3 regions of the Rhizobium tropici CIAT 899 genome follow, and region 3 is predicted to be linked to each of the others. Evidence: predicted binding sites of a transcription regulator. Region 3 holds the regulator's gene; each other region holds the start of a gene.

Region 1 (6,690 bases), 1.3 Mb from region 3:
TATTCCGATCGCTTTACGATTTCGGAATTTAAAATCTTTAATTAAAAGCTTTAATCACGCCGCGCAACACGAATTCTCAAGGATTCTCAGATTTCGTCTTCATCCTCGCCATCATCGCCGGCCTGGAGATTATGCTCGATGGTCTTGAGCAGGCGTACAAGCGAGCGGATGTCTTTTTCCGAGAAGCCGCGGGTCGCAAGCTCATCGCAGCTTGCCGCCGAACTTTCGATCTCGCTGACGCTGTTTCGCCCCGCTTCCGTCAGATAGACCTTGGTCAGGCGGGCATCGTCGGCATCCGGCCGCCGCTCGACAAAGCCTTGCGCCTCCATGCGGCCGATCGTGCGGGTCATCGTCGGCGCCTTGACGCCGAGCTTCTGCGCCAGCGTACCGGCCGGAAGACCATCGCTTGCCGCGAGCGCAAGAATGACGCCGTCCTGCCCGGCGTAGAGGCCGCTCGCCGTCAGGCTGCGCGTCATCACCGTGCGCATGGACCGCGCCGCCTGCGTCAAGGCCGGCGACAGATCGGCAAGCGTATAGTCCCGGTGATCCTTCTTCTTACCTGACTTACTTTTCTTCCCGACCTTGTTCTTTTTGCCCATCGTGATTCCGTTGACCTTTTCGCCGCTAAGTCATCACGCTATGACATTGCGCAGGTTACTGACATAAACAAGAGGTACACCCTCAGATGGCGCATCCTTTGCCATGTTTCGATGACAATGATGAAACATTGACGCCCGAAGAGCGAAGAAAATGGATCGCCGTACTGCCACTTGGCGCCTATGAGCAACACGGCCCACATTTGCCGTTCGAAACCGACGCGCTCATCGCGGAAGGAGTAGTCTCGCGTCTCAAGGTTGCCTTGTCGGCAAACCTGCCGGTCACCTTTCTCGCCGTCGAGCCGGTTGGCTATTCGATCGAGCATATGGATGTCGCCGGTACGCGGACGCTGGCTTTCGACAAAGCTGTTCGGCGGTGGCTCGGCATTGCCGAGAAGATGAACAATCTCGGCATTCGCAAATTCATCATGCTGAATGCCCATGGCGGCAATTCTCCGCTGATGACCATCGTAGCGACGGAAGCGCGCGTGCGCTTCGACATGCTGGCGGTCGCCACCAGCTGGACGCGTTTCGGCGTGCCGGATGGGCTGATCTCGCCTGATGACAAAGCCATCGACATTCACGGCGGCGATATCGAGACATCGGTCATGCTCGCCCTCCATCCGGAGAAGGTGGACATGTCGAAGGCGGCGAACTTCCCATCGCGCCAATCCGAGTTCATCGAGAACTTCAAACATCTGCGCGCCTATGGCCCCAATGCTTTCGGCTGGAAAATGTCCGATCTGAGCAGCCAAGGTGTGGCCGGCAACGCAAGCATCGCGACGGCCGAAAAGGGCGAAAGGCTGATCTCGCACGCTGTCAAAGGTCTCGTCGAACTGCTTGAAGATGTCGACCGCTTCGATATATCGACGCTGTCGTGACTGTGCGGCCAAATCGTCTCTCCGCAATCCAATGTGATCTTATAACATACAAAAGCCTTTGAACTGACGTCTCCAACTCCTTATATGGAACCCGACCAATATCTGCCCCCCGGGGCAACCTTCCATATTTCGAGGCTCCCATGACCGAAACAGCCACGCAAAAGCCCGTTCCCGTCACCGTTCTCACCGGCTATCTCGGCGCCGGCAAGACGACGCTGCTGAACCGCATCCTCTCCGAAAACCACGGCAAGAAATACGCCGTCATCGTCAACGAGTTCGGCGAGATCGGCATCGACAACGACCTGATCGTCGAGTCGGACGAAGAAATCTACGAAATGAACAATGGCTGCGTCTGCTGCACCGTTCGCGGCGACCTGATCCGCGTCGTCGAAGGCCTGATGCGCCGTCCCGGCCGTTTTGACGGCATCATCGTCGAAACCACCGGCCTTGCCGATCCGGTTCCGGTCGCCCAGACCTTCTTCATGGATGACGATGTCCGCGCCAAGACCGAACTCGACGCCGTCGTCGCGCTCGTCGATGCCAAGCACCTGCCGCTGCGCCTCAAGGACAGCCGCGAAGCCGAAGACCAGATCGCCTTTGCCGACGTCGTCGTCATCAACAAGTCGGATCTCGTAACGCCGGAAGAGCTGGCCCAGATCGAGGATATCGTGCGCGCCATCAACCCGGCCGCCCGCGTCTACAAGACGACCCGCTCCGGTGTCGATCTCGCCCGCGTGCTGAACCAGGGCGCCTTCAACCTGGAACGTGCTCTGGAAAACGATCCGCATTTCCTCGAGCACGGCCATGAGGATCATGTCTGCGGCCCGGATTGCGATCATGATCACCACCACCATCATGATCATGACCACGATCATCACCACCATGATCATGACCATCACCACCACCACGCGCCTTCGCCGATCCACGACGTCACCGTGCAGTCGGTTTCGCTGCGCGGCGGCGAGATGAATGCCGAGCGCTTCTTCCCCTGGATCCAGAAGATCACGCAGACGCAAGGCCCGAATATACTCCGCCTCAAGGGCATCATCGCCTTCAAGGACGATCCGGAACGATACGTCGTCCAGGGCGTGCACATGATCATCGAAGGCGATCATCAGCGTCCGTGGAAGGATGGCGAAAAGCACGAAAGCCGCCTCGTCTTCATCGGCCGCGAGCTCGACCGCGAAAAGCTGGAACAGAGCTTCAAGGCGTGCGAGGCATCCGCCTGATGCCGACTGTTGCTCCGCTTGATATCGACGGCCACGTTCTGGCCGTCGAATTTTTAGGTGATACCCCCTTCTTCGCCAGCGCCGCCGGCGCGATCCATCGCCTGGAAGGCGGGGAGAAGATCACCGAAGCTCATCATGGGATGCTGACCTGCATCCGCGATCCCTATAGCGAGAGCCTGATTTCGGGTGGCGAAGACGGCAAGGTGCTGCGGATCGCGGCCGACGGCAGCGCGACGACGCTCGCCGAAGCCCCGCGCAAATGGATCAGCCAGCTTGCCGCCGGCCCGCAGGGCGCTGTCGCCTATTCCCATGGCAAGAGCACTTTCGTGCGGCTCTCCGACGGGACGACGAAAGAGTTCCCGGAAGAACGCACCGTCGAAGGCATCGCCTTCGCTCCCAAGGGCCTGCGTATCGCCGTCGCCCGCTATAACGGCGTATCCCTGCATTGGGTGGGCATGAGCGCGCCACCGGTCAATCTCGAATGGAAAGGCGCCCATACCAGCGTCACCTTCTCGCCGGATGGCCAGTTCATCGTCACGACCATGCAGGAAAATGCCCTGCACGGCTGGAAGATGGATGCGAAGCCGGGTGCCGAAGCCCGACACATGCGCATGACCGGCTATCCCGCCAAGGTGAAGTCGCTCTCCTGGTCAAACAAGGGCAAGTGGCTCGCCTCGTCGGGCGCACCGGCCGCGATCGTCTGGCCCTTCCAGGGCAAGGACGGCCCGATGGGCAAGGCGCCGCTGGAGCTCGGCACACGCGCCAACATCATGGCGACCTCGGTGAAATTCCATCCCGTCGAGGATATTCTCGCCATCGGCTTCATCGACGGCATGATCCTCGCGGTCCGCATCGGCGACGCCAAGGAAGCGCTCTTGCGCCGGCCCGGCAAGGGTGCGATCACATCGATGAGTTGGAGCAAGTCCGGCAAGCTGCTCGCCTTCGCCTCCGAAGCCGGCGACTGCGGCGTCGTGGATATCTCCGGTTAAAGCAATTCCAGGAAAAGTGCGCAGTGGTTTTCCGTCCGGAATTGCGTGAAAACAGTGACATGCAGAAAGACAGGATCATGCCTCAGTCAGGAACGGCAATCGCCGAAAATTCTCCTGCCCTAGCAGAAAACGTCTGGGACGTGATCCGCTGCGAAGCCGCCGAGCTTGCTGCGCGCGAGCCGACGCTCGCTCCTCTGCTGCAGACGCAATTGCTTGGCGGAACCTCTGATGCTGAAAGCCTTGCCAACGTCCTGGCGGCACGGCTCTGCGTCGTCAGGATCGAGCACGGCGACATGCTGTCGCTGCTGTCCGACGTGCTGGCGCGATATCCTGCCATCCTGCAGGCGACCGAAGCGGATCTCGTTGCCGTGCGGACGCGCGACCCCGCCTGCACCACCTATCTGCATGCGCTTCTGAACCTGAAGGGCTTCCATGCTCTGCAGACGCACCGCATCGCCCATGCGCTCTGGACGGAGGGCCGCAGGGAAATCGCAAGCTGGCTTGCCAACCTCGTCTCGCTCGTCTTCGGCCCGGATATCCATCCCGCCGCGAAGATCGGCACCTCGATCATGCTCGACCACGGCTCCGGCATCGTCATCGGCGAAACCGCCGTCATCGAGGATGAGGTCTCCATCCTGCAGAACGTCACGCTCGGCGGCACGGGCAAGGAAAGCGGCGACCGCCACCCGAAAATCCGCCACGGTGTGATGATCGGTGCCGGCGCCAAGATCCTCGGCAACATCGAAGTCGGCGCCTTCAGCAAGGTTGCCGCGGGCAGCGTCGTGGTGAAGCCCGTGCCGCCGCACTGCACCGTTGCAGGCGTACCCGCCGTGGTCGTCCGTATCCATCGCGCCGACGAGATACCGGCCGAGACGATGGATCAGAATATCTGATTTCACCTGAATGAAGGACTGTGGCCACCTCGTGGTTCGAGGCATCGCCGTTTTCGCTGCGAGGCACGCAAGATCAGCCCGCTGGCAGTCCGTGACATAAGGTAGCACCGAAAACGCTCCGCACGGGCGTCTCGTACCGTTCTGCATCCAGCATAGCAGAATCAAGTGCTTACCGGAGATGCCATATCAGCGGCGGAATCGCTTGCCCCGCACTCTTCACGGAACCGTCATACTCCATTGATAGCTCGAAAGGGTTCTCTATGCCCGGCGTGGCGCAAATGCGCCGGAGCAATGCCCCCACCCGAAGAGGATATGACGATGACCAGTCTTTCACGGCGCGCCGCCCTTGCAACCGGCAACGCGCTTGGCCTTGTTTTGCTCTGTTCCACCGCCGGTGCTGCTGACGTAAGCCCGGCACCGAATACCGCGACCCCCATCAAGCATCTCGTCGTGATCTTCCAGGAAAACGTCTCCTTCGACCATTATTTCGCGACCTATCCCAAGGCTGCAAATGTCGATGGCGAACCGGCGTTCAAGGCGGCCGACAACACGCCGACGGATATCAACACGCTTACTAATGCCGGCCTTCTCGACAACAACCCGAACAAGACCAACACGGCAAACGGCGCCGATGCCGCAGCCCCTTTCCGGCTCGACCGCACGCAGGCGGCAACCCAGTCGCAGAACCATGGCTATACCGCCGAACAGGCCGCCTACAACAACTTCGCCATGGACCTTTTCCCGGCCAATACCGGCCGTGGCACCAAGGGTGCTGCCGGTGCCTTCGGCACCAAGGGGCAGGTCATGGGCTATTATGACGGCAACACCGTCACCGCCCTCTGGAATTATGCCCAGCATTACGCGCTGAACGACAATTCCTTCTCCACCAATTTCGGCCCCTCGACCCCCGGCGCGCTGAACCTGATTTCCGGCCAAACCAACGGCGCCATCCTGCCGCCCGGCTATACGCTGGAAAGCGATGGCACCTATTCGAAGGGGCGCATCGTGCCCGACGGCAATGGCGGCTGGACTGCAATCAGCGACTTCGATCCCACCGGCGATGTCTGCTCGGTCGGCCAGACGGCCCTGATGTATGGTAAGAATATCGGCGACATGCTGAACGAGCACAAGATCACCTGGGGCTTCTTCGAAGGCGGCTTCGACCTCTCGCTGACCAACCCCGACGGCACGACCGGCTGCAAGCGCGCGACTACGTCGACAGTCACCAAGGTCAACTACGCCGACTACATTCCGCATCACCAGCCGTTCCAATATTATGCTTCGACCGCCAACCCGACGCATGCGCGCCCGTCTTCCATGGCGGCGATCGGCACGACGGATGCGGCAAACCATCAATACGACATGACCGACTTCTATGCGGCTCTGAAGAACGGCAATATGCCGACGATCAGCTTCCTGAAGGCGCCCGCCTATCAGGATGGCCATGCCGGATATTCCGACCCGCTCGATGAGCAGGAATTCGTCACACAGGTGGTCAACACCGTGCAGAATTCGCCGGATTGGAAGGACACCGCGATCATCCTTCTCTACGACGATTCCGACGGCTGGTATGACCATGCCCATGCTGTCGTCAATCCGTCGAAAATCCCCGTCAAAGGCTATGACGTGCTGAGCGGCGACAGCTGCTCGACCGGTACCCCGATGCCTGGCGTCAACGGCCAGCCGGCGCAGGGACGCTGCGGCTATGGCACCCGCCAGCCGCTGCTGGTCATCTCGCCCTACGCCAAGGTCAACTTCGTCGATCACACGCTGACGGACCAAACCTCCGTCATGCGCTTCATCGAAGACAACTGGATGGCCGGCGCCCGCCTCGGCGGCGGCTCCTTCGATGTGCTCTCGGGCCCGCTGAACAATATGTTCGACTGGTCCAAGGGTGACGCGCCGAAACTGACCCTCGATCCGAAGACCGGCAATCTGGCATCGTAAAACCATAAGGGAGACGGAAATGCCCCTGACCTACCGCCGTCTCCTGCCGCTCCTCGCACTCGCGGGCCTGTCGCTCACGGGTGCGGCTGTCGGCATGGCAAGCGAACCGGCGACCAGTGCTTCGGCGACCGACGACTATGACGACCAGGCGCCGC
Region 2 (6,690 bases), on a different replicon from region 3:
CCAGCAATGTCATCAGCATTATGGATGCCCTTCGCAAGAGCCTTTCGCAGGAAAAGGGCGCAAGGAAACGCTAGTCACCTGCGGGCTTTCGCTGCCAGGAAGAGATTTGTTAGTTATAACTTACGCTTGGCCTTCGCGGCGGGCTGGGGCAACGGTTCGGCGGCTTTCCGGAAGTCGGCCCAGGGATCCGAATGGAGCGCGGCAAGCCGCGTCGGCACATTGAGCACGGTAAAATAGTCCGGCCCTATTGCCGGGCTCAGCTCCTCCCATAATAAAGGCATCGAGACGGCGGCGCCCGGCCGGGCGCGGGTGGAGTAGGGCGCGACGGCAGTCGAGCCGCGTTGATTTCTCAGATAATCGATCAGGATCTTGCCGCGGCGTTTCGACTTGGTGATGGTGGAAACATAACGATCGGGGCTGTCGGCGGCCATGGCGTCGGCGATACCCTTGGTAAAGGCCTTGACCGCTGGCCATTCGGCCCTGGCAACCAGCGGGCAGACAATGTGCAGCCCTTTTCCGCCCGAAGTTTTCACGAAAGGAACGAGCCCTGTTTGCCTCAGCCGTTCTGCCGTTTCTTCCGCGGCGGCGATGACTTTGCTCCAGGCGACGTCTGGGCCCGGATCGAGGTCCATGATGATCATGTCGGGCTTTTCCCAGTTGCCGATCATCGATCCCCAGGGATGGATTTCGAGGACTGCTGCCTGCACGAGGCCGATCAGGCCATTCAGGTCGTCGATGCTGACATAGGGCTCTTCGTCTTGCGGATCTTTCGCCAAGGCGATGTTCCGGTTCATGCCCTTCCAGGCATGCTTCTGGAAAAAATGCTGACCGGCAATCCCGTTGGGACAGCGTACCAGCGCGAGCGGCCGGCCGACGACGAAAGGCCCCATATAACGCCAGACCTCGGCATAATAATCCGCAAGCCCCGCCTTCGTAACACCTTCGTCAGGCCAATAGAGGCGATCGCCGTGGGTCAAGGATACGCTGCTGCGCGCCGGCTTCTCAGCTGAGGACTCCCTCGTGGATTTCGGTGTTTCGCGAACGATTTCGAGCGGGTTCTTGTCTTCTCGCAATCCGCGGAAGGAGGCGTGGCGCAAATGGCCGTCCGCCGTCCAGGCGCGAAATTCGACTTCCGCAACCAGTTCGGGCTGCACGAAGCGGACACCGCGATGCTCTTCCGCGGTGAGCTTGGTTGCGAAAGGATTTTCCTTCACTTGCAGGCGGGTTAGCCTTTTGAAGAGCTGCTCGGCGACAGTGTGCGTGTATCCCGTACCGACGCGGCCGACATGTTCGAGCTTGCCGTCTTGATAGACGCCGAGCACCAGCGAGCCGATCGCCTTTCGTGACGTTGTCGATGGGACCCAGCCGCCGATCACGAATTCCTGCCGAGACGAACATTTTGATTTCACCCATGACTTGCCGCGGCCGGGGCGATATGGATCGTTGGCAATCTTCGATACGATCCCTTCCAGGCTCAACCTGCAGGCATGCGACAACAGCAGGTCGCCATTTTCATCGAAATGACTGCTGAAGCGAAGGATCCCGGTTTCGGATGGGATGATCTTCCGCAGCAATTCCTTGCGGCCGATCAGAGGCGAGGCCTTCAGGTCGTATCCGTCCAGATAGAGGAGATCGAAAGCATAGAAGACGAAGCGGTCGCTACGGCCTTCGCTGAGATCCGCCTGCAGGGCAGAGAAATCGGAAGCGCCGGCCGCCGGCTCAACGACCAGCTCGCCGTCGATGATTGCGGTGCCGACGGGGAGATCCCGGAAGGCGCTGACAATCTCCTTGCCGAATTTCTGGCTCCAGTCGAGGCCGCTGCGTGTCAGCAGCTTGATGCGGCCTGCCTCGATGCGGACCTCGAGCCGATAGCCATCGAATTTGATTTCGTGAAGCCACCGGGAGCCCGAAGGTGGTTTGGATACCAATGTCGCCAAAGCAGGTTCGACGAAGGACGGCAGAGGAGCCTTGAGGGCACCCTTCAAAGATGAGGGATCAACGGGCGTTGCATCCGTTTGCGTTTCGGCTTTGTCGGCTTCCTCCTTGGCGTCATCATCCTTCTTTCGGCTGGTCCTGCGACGGATCTTCCCGCTCTTCGAAGACCAGCCCGGCTTTTCGTTCTCGACTTCGTCTATAATACGCCCCGTTTTTGCCGATTCCGGTCGTTCCTCGAGAATATCGGCAGCGCCTTCCGGGCGGGCCGCCTCGTCTTCGCCTTTGATCAGCAGCCAGTTTTCCCGCTTCTCGCGTGGCTTTCCCGCCATGCGGATCAGATGCCACCGGCCGCCGAGTTTCTTTCCGTGGAGCTCGAATTCGAGATGTCCCTTTGCAAGGCCCTTATGGGGGTCGCCAAGCGGCGTCCAAGAGCCCTTGTCCCAGACGATGACGGTCCCGCCGCCATATTCGCCCTTGGGGATCGTGCCTTCGAAATCACCATACTCCAGTGGGTGATCTTCGGTCTGCACCGCGAGCCGTTTTTCTCCGACTATCAGGCTCGGCCCTTTGGTCACGGCCCAGCTCTTCAAAACTCCGTCCAATTCGAGGCGAAAATCATAGTGGAGCCGGCGCGCGTCATGCTTCTGGATGACGTAGCTGTTGCCGGATATTGCGATCTTTTTCTTGCCGGCTCGTCCTCTCGGCTCGGTTGTCCTGCTGAAGTCGCGTTTGCGGTTGTAGGTCTCCAATGCCATCGTCAGCTCGCCTTGCGTTGCGGCCGCGAAGAAGACTTCGTTCGCGATTTTGCCGCTTTGCCGGCGGCGGCGCCCGATTTCCTGGCGGGTTCCTTTGCGCTTGCCTTACCTTGGCCACTCATGCCGGCACTCTGGCGTAGAGCCTCCATGAGATCGGTCACCTTGGCGACCTTTGCCGGCTTGCGTTGCGGAATCTTCTTGCCCTCGATCTTGGCCTTTACGAGCTCCCCAAGCGCTGCCTCATAGCGATCGTCGAATTCGCTCGGGTCGAATTTGCCTTTCTTGGTGGCGATGATGTGCTTGGCGAGATCGAGCATTTCGCCCTTGATTTTCATATCGGGCACATCCTCGAACGCTTCTTTTGCCGAGCGAACCTCGTAGTCGAAATTCAATACCGTCGCGATCAGCCCTTTGCCGTGGGCACGGATCATGACGGTTCGCAGGCGGCGAAACAGAACGGTTTGGGCAATGGCAGCGACCTGCTTCTTGCGCATTCCGTCGCGGATCAATGCGAATGCCTCTTCGCTCGCCGGAGTGGAAGGGGCAAGATAATACGGACGGTCGAAATAGACGTCATCAATGTCGTCGCATGCCATGAAGGCCTTTATCTGCAAGACCTTGTCGCTTTCCGGCACCGCCGCAGCGATTTCCTCAGGCTCAAGAACGATGTAATCGTCCTTGTTGAGTTCGTAGCCTTTGACCTGATCCTCGCGCGACACCGGTTTTCCGCTCGCGGCATCTATGAATTCCCGTCGGACGCGATTGCCGGTTGCGCGGTTCAGCGTGTGAAAGGAAATCCGCTCGGACGTGGAAACTGCCGTATAGAGCGCAACAGCGCAGCCGACCTCCCCGAACTTCAGATATCCTTTCCATTGCGCACGCGCACTCATCAGCGGACTCCATGTCGACGACAGGAAACAAACGGGGCCTGGCGGTCATTGTTCCCTGTTGTCCTTGTTTTGTTGGAGAAGCCGACAGAAGCGGATGGCGATTTTTGACCCGCTCTATACGGTGTAGCACCTCTATCGGCATCCCAACTCTTGCGAGACTGTCGAAGACCGTGGTTTCGCGGGCACTTTGGCTTTTCATGGTGGCCTCCATCATTTATGACGGATTTATGACAACACACGTTCGGAGCGCCGAGAGTGAATTGGTTCCGTAAATTGATGCCTCGTGAAGATCGCTTTTTCGATCTGTTCGGCCGGCATTCCCGTACAATCGTCAGCGCCGCAGAAGCCCTGAACGAACTGCTGAGCGGCAAAGACACCGAGCGGCACTGCAAACGCATCGTCGAACTTGAGAACGAGGCCGATGACATCACGCGCGAAGTTTTGCTTGCGGTACGGCGCAGCTTCATCACGCCTTTTGACCGTGGCGATATCAAGGATCTCATCATGTCGATGGACGATGCGATCGACATGATGCACAAGACGGTCAAGACAATCCGCCTGTTCGAGCAGGATAGCTTCGATCCCGGCATGCAGGAAATGGGCGGCGCGATCGTTCAGGCGGCAAAACTGGTGGCTGATGCGATTCCTCTTCTCGATCGTATGAGTGCCAATTCCTCCCGCCTCAGCGCGCTCACGGAAGAAATCGTTGGTGTCGAAGAGCGTTCCGATGAACTCCATGAGCAAGGGCTGAAGGATCTCTTTCGCCGCCATGGCGCAACGAACCCGATGGCCTACATCATCGGCAGCGAGATTTATGGCGAGCTGGAGAAGGTCGTCGACCGGTTCGAAGATGTCGCCAATGAAATCAGCGGCATTGTGATCGAGAACGTCTGATGGAGGCCACCCTCGCTTTTCCGCTGCTGGCGGGTCTCATCGCGGTGGCCTTGTTCTTCGACTTTTTGAACGGGCTGCACGATGCCGCCAATTCCATTGCGACCATCGTCTCGACCCGGGTCCTGCGACCGCAATATGCCGTGCTATGGGCTGCATTCTTCAATTTTATCGCCTTCCTGTTCTTCGGGCTCCACGTTGCCGAAACCCTCGGCACCGGCATCATCGATCCCAATATCGTCACGCCACAGGTCATCTTCGCTGCCCTGATGGGGGCGATCGTCTGGAACATCGTGACCTGGGTGTTCGGCATTCCATCAAGTTCGTCGCATGCACTGGTCGGTGGTCTCGTCGGCGCCGGCCTGGCTAAAATCGGCATCGGTGCCATTGTCTGGTCGGGCTTGCTGAAGACGGCCGGCGCCATCGTCATGTCTCCGCTACTGGGCTTCGTTCTCGCGCTTTTCCTCGTGCTGTGCGTGACTTGGATATTCATTCGCCAGACGCCCTTCGCCGTCGACAGCACCTTCCGTGTACTGCAATTTGTCTCTGCCTCCCTCTATTCCCTTGGTCATGGCGGAAACGACGCTCAGAAGACGATGGGGATCATCGCCGTTCTGCTCTATTCCCAGGGCCATACCGGAGCGGAATTCCATGTCCCCCTCTGGGTTGTATTGTCCTGCCAGTCCGCGATGGCGCTCGGGACACTGTTTGGCGGCTGGCGGATCGTGCATACGATGGGTTCGAAGATTACTAGGCTCAATCCAATGCAGGGTTTCTGTGCCGAGACCGGCGGTGCTTTGACACTGTTTGCCGCCACATGGCTCGGCATCCCGGTCTCGACGACCCATACGATCACGGGCGCTATCATCGGCGTCGGTGCCGCCCGGCGCGTCTCCGCAGTTCGCTGGGGATTGGCGGGCAATATTGTCATCGCATGGGTAATAACGCTTCCGGCTGCGGCTGCTATCTCCGCACTCACCTATTGGATGACGAATTGGGTCGAATAGAACTGTGCCTTCAGGATTGAAGACATCCTAAGCACGAATATTCTATAAATTTAGTAGAAAAAGAACGACCTGTCTTTCTGAGGCCGGGGGGTCACGCTAGCATTCTGTCCAAATCCGATGAAGGAAACCATAGGACATCGATATGCCGACCGAATTCATCAGCGTCACCTTTCCGAATGCCTCGACCGAGCTCAATCCTCTGGAAAACCCCGCGCTCGACCCGCAATTCCTAGAGCGCTATGCACGTTCGCTCGATGATTATGGCTTCAACTATACCCTTATTCCCTACGACAGCGCCTCCTTCGACCCCTTTACCATCGGCGCAACGGTTGCGGCGCATACGAAGAATATCAAGATCATCATCGCCCTTCGTCCGAACACGATCTATCCGACAGTCGCGGCAAAATCGCTCGCGACGCTCGATCAGCTGAGCGGCGGGCGCGTGGTGGTTCACTTCATTGCCGGCGGAAGCGATGAGGAGCAGGCCAAGGAAGGTGACTTCCTTGACAAGCGCCAGCGCTACGAACGGCAGGAGGAGTATATCCGCATTCTGCGGCGCGTCTGGCAGTCGAGTGAACCCTTTGACTTCGATGGCCGCTACTATCAGTTCAAGCAGTTCCACAGCCGCGTGCGTCCAGTAAACGGCACCATCCCGGTGTCGGTCGGCGGATCGTCGGACGATGCCTATCGCATCGGCGGCGCGCTTGCCGACATCTTCGGCCTATGGGGTGAGCCGCTGGCCGAAACCAAGCAGCAAATCGATCGGATCCATGCCGAAGCGGCACGCGCCGGGCGCAAGGATCGCCCGCGGATCTGGGTGACGTTCCGTCCGATCGTTGCGGAGACCGACGAGCTTGCCTGGGCCAAGGCGCATCACACCCTCGACCTTTTGAAGGAAAATCGCGCAAAGGGCCTTGGCAAGGTGCCACCCGCAGCGCCTTCTCCGCAGAATATCGGCTCGCAGCGCCTGCTTGAGATCGCCTCGCGCGGCGATGTCCACGATCGTGCTCTCTGGTATCCGACGGTGACGGCGACGAATGCGCGTGGCGCCTCCACGGCCCTGGTCGGCTCTCCAAGAACCATTGCGGACTCCATTATCGATTACGTCGATCTCGGCGCAGATCTGATCTCGATCCGAGGCTATGACAACCTGAACGATGCCGTCGATTATGGCCGCTATATTCTGCCGCTCGTCAGGGCGGATCTGGCGGC
Region 3 (6,690 bases):
GCCGCTTCGACAGCTTCTCCTGACCGGGCACCTCATAGAGGTTGGACAGGTGCCAGACCTTGTCGGCCTGCGCCTTCAGTTCGGCGACAAGATGGGGATGAGCATGACCGAGCGAATTGACCGCGACGCCGGCTGCGAAATCGAGGTAGCGTTCGCCATTCTCAGTGACCAGCCAGACGCCCTCGCCTCGCTCGAACCGCAGCGGAGCGCGCAAGTAGGTGTCGTAAAGCGGCGTGGTCTCGGCCATGGCCCTATCTCCTGATCACAACTTTAAGGACCGATCGCTTCCATTTGATGAAACGGGTCCGAAAAAATCAAAAATGCCGCCTTGCGGCGGCTCGGGCACTATTGATGTTTTGCACCGCGATGTCAACAAAACTGCCGTTTTAGCAGGTGCGAGAAAACACTTGCCGGCAAAAGAGATGCGCCGGGCGGCGCCTATGGCAGAAATGCCACGCCCGGACAGCAAGTTGGGGAAAACCTCGAAATCGATTCCTCAAGATTCCCGCGACTCTTGTCACGGAGTCAGCCTCACACTAGGTTAAAAACCAATTGCTAGACTGCATGCGGCGGAACTAGTCACCACAATTTTAGAGCGTTTCGCGCCTCGATACCATGCGAGGCAATGGTGAGGGATTCTGCCATCGGAAACGCGACAGCGGAGACAGGGCATGAATTGGACAGACGAACGCGTCGAGAAGCTGAAAAAGCTATGGTCCGAAGGATTGAGCGCCAGCCAGATTGCTGCGCAGCTCGGTGGCGTGAGCCGTAACGCCGTCATCGGCAAGGTGCATCGCCTGAACCTCCCCGGCCGAGCGAAGGCGGGCGGCACGGCAACCGCAGCACGCACGCCGAAGCGCAGCGCAGCGGCACCTCGCGCTGCGACCTACGGATCGCGCGTTGCTACCCGCACGGTGGTTGCCCGCCAGCAGGGCGCAACCATGCTGAAGGAAGAGATCGAGATCGATTCCGTCAACGAAATCCAATATCGCCCGGCATCGAACGTCGTCGTTCCGATCTCCCGCCGCCTCGGCCTGACGGAACTGACGGAGCGCACCTGCAAGTGGCCGGTCGGCGATCCGCTGAAGGACGATTTCCATTTCTGCGGCAACGAGAGCCCAGATTCATCGCCTTACTGCACCTACCATCAGCGCCTGGCCTACCAGCCGGTGCATGAACGGCGTAGACCGGCCCAGCCGCGTGGCTGAGAGGCTTGATGACTGAGATAAAGAAACGGGCCCTTGAGGCCCGTTTTCTGTTTCCGCCGCTATGTTGATGCCTGATCGGGTCTCCCCGCTCAGGCTTCCATGGAGTAGCCCGCGCCGCGAACGGTGCGGATGACATCCTGCATATTGGAGAAATTGAGCGCCTTGCGCAGGCGGCCGACATGGACGTCGACCGTGCGTTCGTCGACGTAGATATCGTGACCCCATACGCCGTCGAGCAGCTGCGAACGCGAGAAGACGCGGCCCGGCGAGGACATCAGGAACTCAAGCAGGCGGAATTCCGTCGGCCCCAGCCGCACTTCGCGGCTCTTGCGGTGGACGCGATGAGTTTCGCGGTCCAGCTCGATATCGCCGCAGCGCAGCACCGTGGAGAGAACCTCCGGGCGGGCGCGCCGCAGCATCGCCTTGACGCGAGCCATCAGCTCCGGCGTCGAGAACGGCTTGACGACATAATCGTCCGCGCCGGTCGAAAGCCCGCGCACGCGCTCGCTTTCCTCGCCGCGGGCCGTCAGCATGATGATCGGCAGGCGCTCCGTCTCCGGCCGCATACGCAGCCGGCGGCAGAGCTCGATGCCCGATACGCCGGGGAGCATCCAGTCGAGGATCAGGAGATCGGGGATGCGCTCCTGGAGACGCAGCTCGGCCTCATCGCCTCTGAGGATCGTGTCCACCTCGAAGCCTTCGGCCTCAAGATTGTAGCGCAGCAGAACGCTAAGCGCTTCCTCGTCTTCTACAACAGCAACTCTCGGAACCATGCGCCTATGGTCTCCTTTCTTCGCTTCCAGATTATTCCGTCACTGCGCCGACGGTATTGGCGGTATCGTCCTTCGGGCGCTCGCCTTCCGGCTGCGCGCCCGTCGCCATGTAATAGATCGTCTCGGCGATGTTGGTGGCATGGTCGCCGATGCGCTCGATGTTCTTGGCGCAGAAAAGAAGATGCGTGCAGGTGGTGATGTTGCGCGGATCTTCCATCATGTAGGTCAGCATCTCGCGAAAGAGCGAGGTGTACATGGCGTCGATTTCCTCGTCGCGTTCGCGGATCGATACGGCTTTGTCCGGCGAGCGGGTCGCGTAGACATCCAGAACTTCCTTGAGCTGGCTCAGCGCCAGTTCGGAGAGATGCTCGATGCCGCGGGCGAGGCGGCGCGGGACACCGGTGCCCTGGACGGCGATGACGCGCTTTGCAGTGTTCTTGCCGAGATCGCCGACGCGCTCGAGATCGGATGCGATGCGGATCGAGCCCATGATTTCACGCAGGTCCGCCGCCATCGGCTGACGGCGGGCGATGGTGACGATCGCCTTGTCTCCGACTTCGCGCTCGGCATGGTCGAGAACGACGTCGTCGGAGATGACCTTCTGGGCCAGGGCAGCGTCGCTGTTGACCAAGGCGCGTACGCTGTCGCTAACCATCTGCTCTGCCAGGCCGCCCATTTCAGCAATGCGGCGCGTCAGGAACTTCAGGTCTTCGTCGTAGGCAGAGAGAATGTGAGTGGAGACCATTTTTCTATCCTCAAGGTGAACTGTGTGAAATGAGCCGCGCGCCTGCCATCATCAACCAAAACGGCCCATGATGTAATCCTGCGTGCGGAAATCGTCGGGATTGGTGAACATCTTATCGGTGTCGTTCTCCTCGACCAGGTGGCCGAGATGGAACATTGCGGTACGCTGCGAGACGCGGGCTGCCTGCTGCATGGAATGCGTCACGATGACGATGGTGAAGTTTTCCCGAAGCTCGTGGATGAGATCCTCGACCTTGGCGGTCGCTATCGGATCAAGCGCCGAGCATGGCTCGTCCATCAGGATGACCTCCGGGCTGACCGCGACGGCGCGGGCGATGCACAGACGCTGCTGCTGGCCGCCGGACAGGCTCGTGCCGGCATCATGGAGCCGATCCTTGACCTCGCCCCAGAGACCGGCCTTCTGCAGGCTGGTCTCGACGATATGCTCGAGATCGGCCTTTGAGCGATGCAGGCCATGGATGCGCGGGCCGTAGGCGACGTTCTCATAGATGGACTTCGGAAATGGGTTGGGCTTCTGAAAGACCATGCCGACGCGGGCGCGCAGTTCCACCACGTCGATGCTGTCGTCGTAGACATCCTGATCGTCGAGCGTGATCTTGCCGGTGACCCGGCAGGTCTCGATCGTATCGTTCATGCGGTTGAGGCAGCGCAGGAAGGTGGACTTGCCGCAACCGGAAGGGCCGATCAAAGCCGTGACCGTATTGGTGCGGATCTTCAGATTGACGCCGAAGAGCGCCCGCTTGTCGCCGTAGAACACAGAAACGTCCTGGCCGATCATCTTGTAGGGGATCGTCGTCATCTTCCTGGACAATGCTTTTTCGCTGGCGGCTTCCGTCATCATGTTCATTTCGTGCGCCCTCCCTTACCAGCGCCGCTCAAAGCGGCGCCGCAGCAGGATGGCGCCGATGTTCATCGCGACGAGGAAGAAGAGAAGCACGATGATGGCGCCGGACGTCCTTTCGACAAAGGCCCGCTCGGCTTCGCTCGCCCACATGTAGATCTGCACCGGCAGCGCCGTCGAAGGATCGAGCGGCGATGCCGGATAGTTGGCGACGAAGGCGACCATGCCGATCAGAAGCAGCGGCGCAGTCTCGCCAAGCGCGTGCGCAAGCCCGAGGATCGTGCCCGTCAGAATGCCGGGCATCGCAAGCGGCAGGACGTGATGGAAGACCATCTGCATGCGCGATGCACCAAGACCGAGCGCCGCGCTGCGGATCGACGGCGGCACGGCCCGCAGCGCCGAGCGTGTGGCGATAATGATCATCGGCAGCGTCATCAGGCTCAGCACGAGACCGCCGACCAGCGAGGCCGAGCGCGGCAGTCCCATCATGTTGATGAAGACCGAGAGACCCAGCAGGCCGTAGACGATCGATGGGACAGCCGCGAGATTGTTGATGTTGACCTCGATCAAATCCGTCAGCCGGTTCTTCGGTGCGAACTCCTCCAGATAGATCGAGGCGGCGACGCCGACCGGCAAGGCAAGGACGAGAACGGTCAGCATCAGGTAGAACGAGCCGATCAGAGCGACGCCGAGCCCGGCGGCTTCGGGCCGGCTCGAGTTGCCCGACAGGAAGAGACCGCTGTTGAAGGCCTTGTAGAGCGCACCGCTTTCGCTGAGTTGCTTCATCCAGGTGACCTGGCGGTCGGATATCTTACGATCCTTCTCATCGACAGTCAGATCGATCTGGCCCTTGTTGGCTGAATCGATATTGGAACTGGCAAGGAAGGTGACGTTCTGCGTCGTCCCTATGATCGAGGGATTGGCGATGACCCTATCGCGCAGCGCGATCCTGGCACTGTCCGACACCATCGCCGTCGCCGCACGAACGAGCGCGCGATTGGCGGGATCGATGCTCAAGGCTTTCACCAGCGCGTCGCGCACCAGTACCGGGTAGTTGGCAGCGATCAGAACCTTCGGATCGGTGGCGCGCTTGGCTGCGGGGTCGATCACCTTCTCGGAGAATTCGATCGGCAGGGTGATCGAGGTCTGAACGAAGGCGGTATAGCCGGTGCGGACCACGGTCGAGACCAGGATGATAAGGAAGACGAGACCGAAGATGACGGCGGTAATCCCATAGGCGCGGAAGCGGCGCTCGGCGGCGTAGCGTCGCCTGATGCCGATATCGCGGCGCACGGATGCACCCGGCGTCAACCCGCGCGGCATGTTGAACTGAGAGGAGGATACGACGTCGCTCATTCGTATTGCTCCCTATATCGACGGACGATGTAGAGCGCATAGACGTTGAGGCACAGCGTCAGGAAGAACAACGTGATCCCGAGAGCGAAAGCGACGAGCGTCTGCGGCGAAGTGAATTCCAGATCGCCGGTCAGCTGGTTGACGATCTTTACTGTGACCGTCGTCATCGGCTCGAACGGATCGAGTTGCATGCGCGCGGCCACGCCGGCGGCCAGCACCACGATCATGGTTTCGCCGATCGCCCGCGACGCGGTCATCAAAAGCGCGCCGACGATGCCCGGAAGGGCGGCCGGCAGCAGAACACGCTTGACCGTTTCCGACCGCGTGGCGCCGAGGCCAAGCGAGCCGTCGCGCAGCGAGCGCGGCACGGCCATGATGATATCGTCCGACAGCGAGGAAACGTAAGGGATGAGCATCACGCCCATGACGAAGCCGGCCGTCAGAACGCTCTGCGCTTCGATAAAGCTTTTATAGTTGCCCGTCACCAAGCCATCGATCTCGGCTGAGATATCGCGCAGAAAGGGGCCGACGGTGATGACCGCGAAGAAGCCGTAGACGATCGTTGGAATGCCGGCCAGGACCTCCAGCATCGGCTTGGCGACGGAGCGGACGCGGGCCGAGGCATATTCGGCCATGTAGATCGCCGCGAACAGGCCGATGGGCACAGCAAACAGCATGGCGACGAGCCCGATATAGATCGTGCCCGCCAGCAGCGGGATCAAGCCGAAGGTGCCTGAAGTCTGCGTGCCGGCGCCGGTGAAGCGCGGGTCCCAGACCGTGCCGAAGAAGAACTCGCCGGCCGGCACCATGCTGAAGAAACGCGCCGCTTCGGAAAGCATGGAAACGACGATGCCAACCGTCGTCAGCACCGCGATGGAGGAAGCGACGATCAGCGCTCCGAGAATGACCTGCTCGACCCGATTGCGGGCGCGAAAACGTGGGGCGATGGCGCGAAGGCCATGGGCTGCGCAAAGCAGCGATAGGACGATCGCCGCCGCCGACATGACCATGCGGCTCACTTCGCGCATGCCATTATATTTGTTGGCGGCGTCGATCATGTAGCCCGTGGGGCGAACGGCGAGCGGAACGCCCTTCTGCGCCAGCAGCAACTGAAGATCGGTCTTGCCTCCATCGACATCGGCGAGCTCCTGGCTATCGAGCATGCGCATGCCGCGGGCGATGCTGCGCACCATGCCGTAGCTGAGATTGAGTTCGGCCGGTGGAAGAGACTGAACCTCCTCCGGGAAAGATTTCGTTACCAGGCGGTCGATGACGATGGGGCCGGCAATCAGCCAGACGCAGACGAGCGCTAAGGGCGGAAGCACCGCCCAGATAGCGGCATAGGCACCGTGATAGCCGAGCCGGGAATGCATGGACGAGGACCTGCCACCCGACAGCGCAGCCGCCCTCACCCGCCCCAGCACGAAAGCGGAGGCGCCGAAGACCGACAAGCAGAGCAGCAGCAGCGATACACTCATTCCCATTCCCCGGCGAACGCCGGTACAGCGGAAAGCCGCACCGGTGCCTGACCCTTCAGCATTCACATGATCTTCCCGACCGCGACATCCTTACGGATCTGGTCGCGCTCAGCATCCGGCGCCGGCACGAGGCCATATTCCGCCAGCGGGCCGTCCGGTCCGATCATCTGATCGCTCGTGAAGAAATCGACATATTCCTTGAGCCCCGGGATGACACCCAGATGGGCCTTCTTGACGTAGAAGAACAGCGGCCGCGATACCGGATAGGT

Evidence for each region. The regulator PhoB, encoded in region 3, activates phosphate uptake and scavenging genes when phosphate is short. The targets are predictions, from matches to a motif close to TGTCATNNANCTGTCAT.
Region 1: RTCIAT899_RS15300 (phospholipase C) is a predicted target of PhoB. The motif match lies at 4,803-4,819, and genes of this name have one in related genera.
Region 2: RTCIAT899_RS31350 (DUF47 family protein) is a predicted target of PhoB. The motif match lies at 3,797-3,813, and genes of this name have one in related genera.

What each region holds. Positions count from the first base shown of each region.
Region 1 covers NC_020059.1:3,110,556-3,117,245, forward strand. The annotation lists gene RTCIAT899_RS15275 (MarR family winged helix-turn-helix transcriptional regulator) at 87-599, opposite strand; gene RTCIAT899_RS15280 (creatininase family protein) at 686-1,477, shown strand; gene RTCIAT899_RS15285 (CobW family GTP-binding protein) at 1,618-2,706, shown strand; gene RTCIAT899_RS15290 (WD40 repeat domain-containing protein) at 2,706-3,695, shown strand; gene cysE (serine O-acetyltransferase) at 3,773-4,588, shown strand; gene RTCIAT899_RS15300 (phospholipase C) at 4,907-6,535, shown strand; gene RTCIAT899_RS15305 (cytochrome-c peroxidase) at 6,555-6,690, shown strand, end outside.
Region 2 covers NC_020062.1:2,021,945-2,028,634, reverse strand. The annotation lists gene ku (non-homologous end joining protein Ku) at 1-74, shown strand, start outside; gene ligD (DNA ligase D) at 114-2,690, opposite strand; gene ku (non-homologous end joining protein Ku) at 2,693-3,580, opposite strand; gene RTCIAT899_RS31350 (DUF47 family protein) at 3,857-4,474, shown strand; gene RTCIAT899_RS31345 (inorganic phosphate transporter) at 4,474-5,478, shown strand; gene RTCIAT899_RS31340 (LLM class flavin-dependent oxidoreductase) at 5,621-6,690, shown strand, end outside.
Region 3 covers NC_020059.1:577,622-584,311, reverse strand. The annotation lists gene RTCIAT899_RS02865 (aspartate aminotransferase family protein) at 1-247, opposite strand, end outside; gene RTCIAT899_RS02860 (GcrA family cell cycle regulator) at 672-1,208, shown strand; gene phoB (phosphate regulon transcriptional regulator PhoB) at 1,298-1,981, opposite strand; gene phoU (phosphate signaling complex protein PhoU) at 2,013-2,726, opposite strand; gene pstB (phosphate ABC transporter ATP-binding protein PstB) at 2,778-3,593, opposite strand; gene pstA (phosphate ABC transporter permease PstA) at 3,609-4,943, opposite strand; gene pstC (phosphate ABC transporter permease subunit PstC) at 4,940-6,421, opposite strand; gene RTCIAT899_RS02830 (substrate-binding domain-containing protein) at 6,484-6,690, opposite strand, start outside.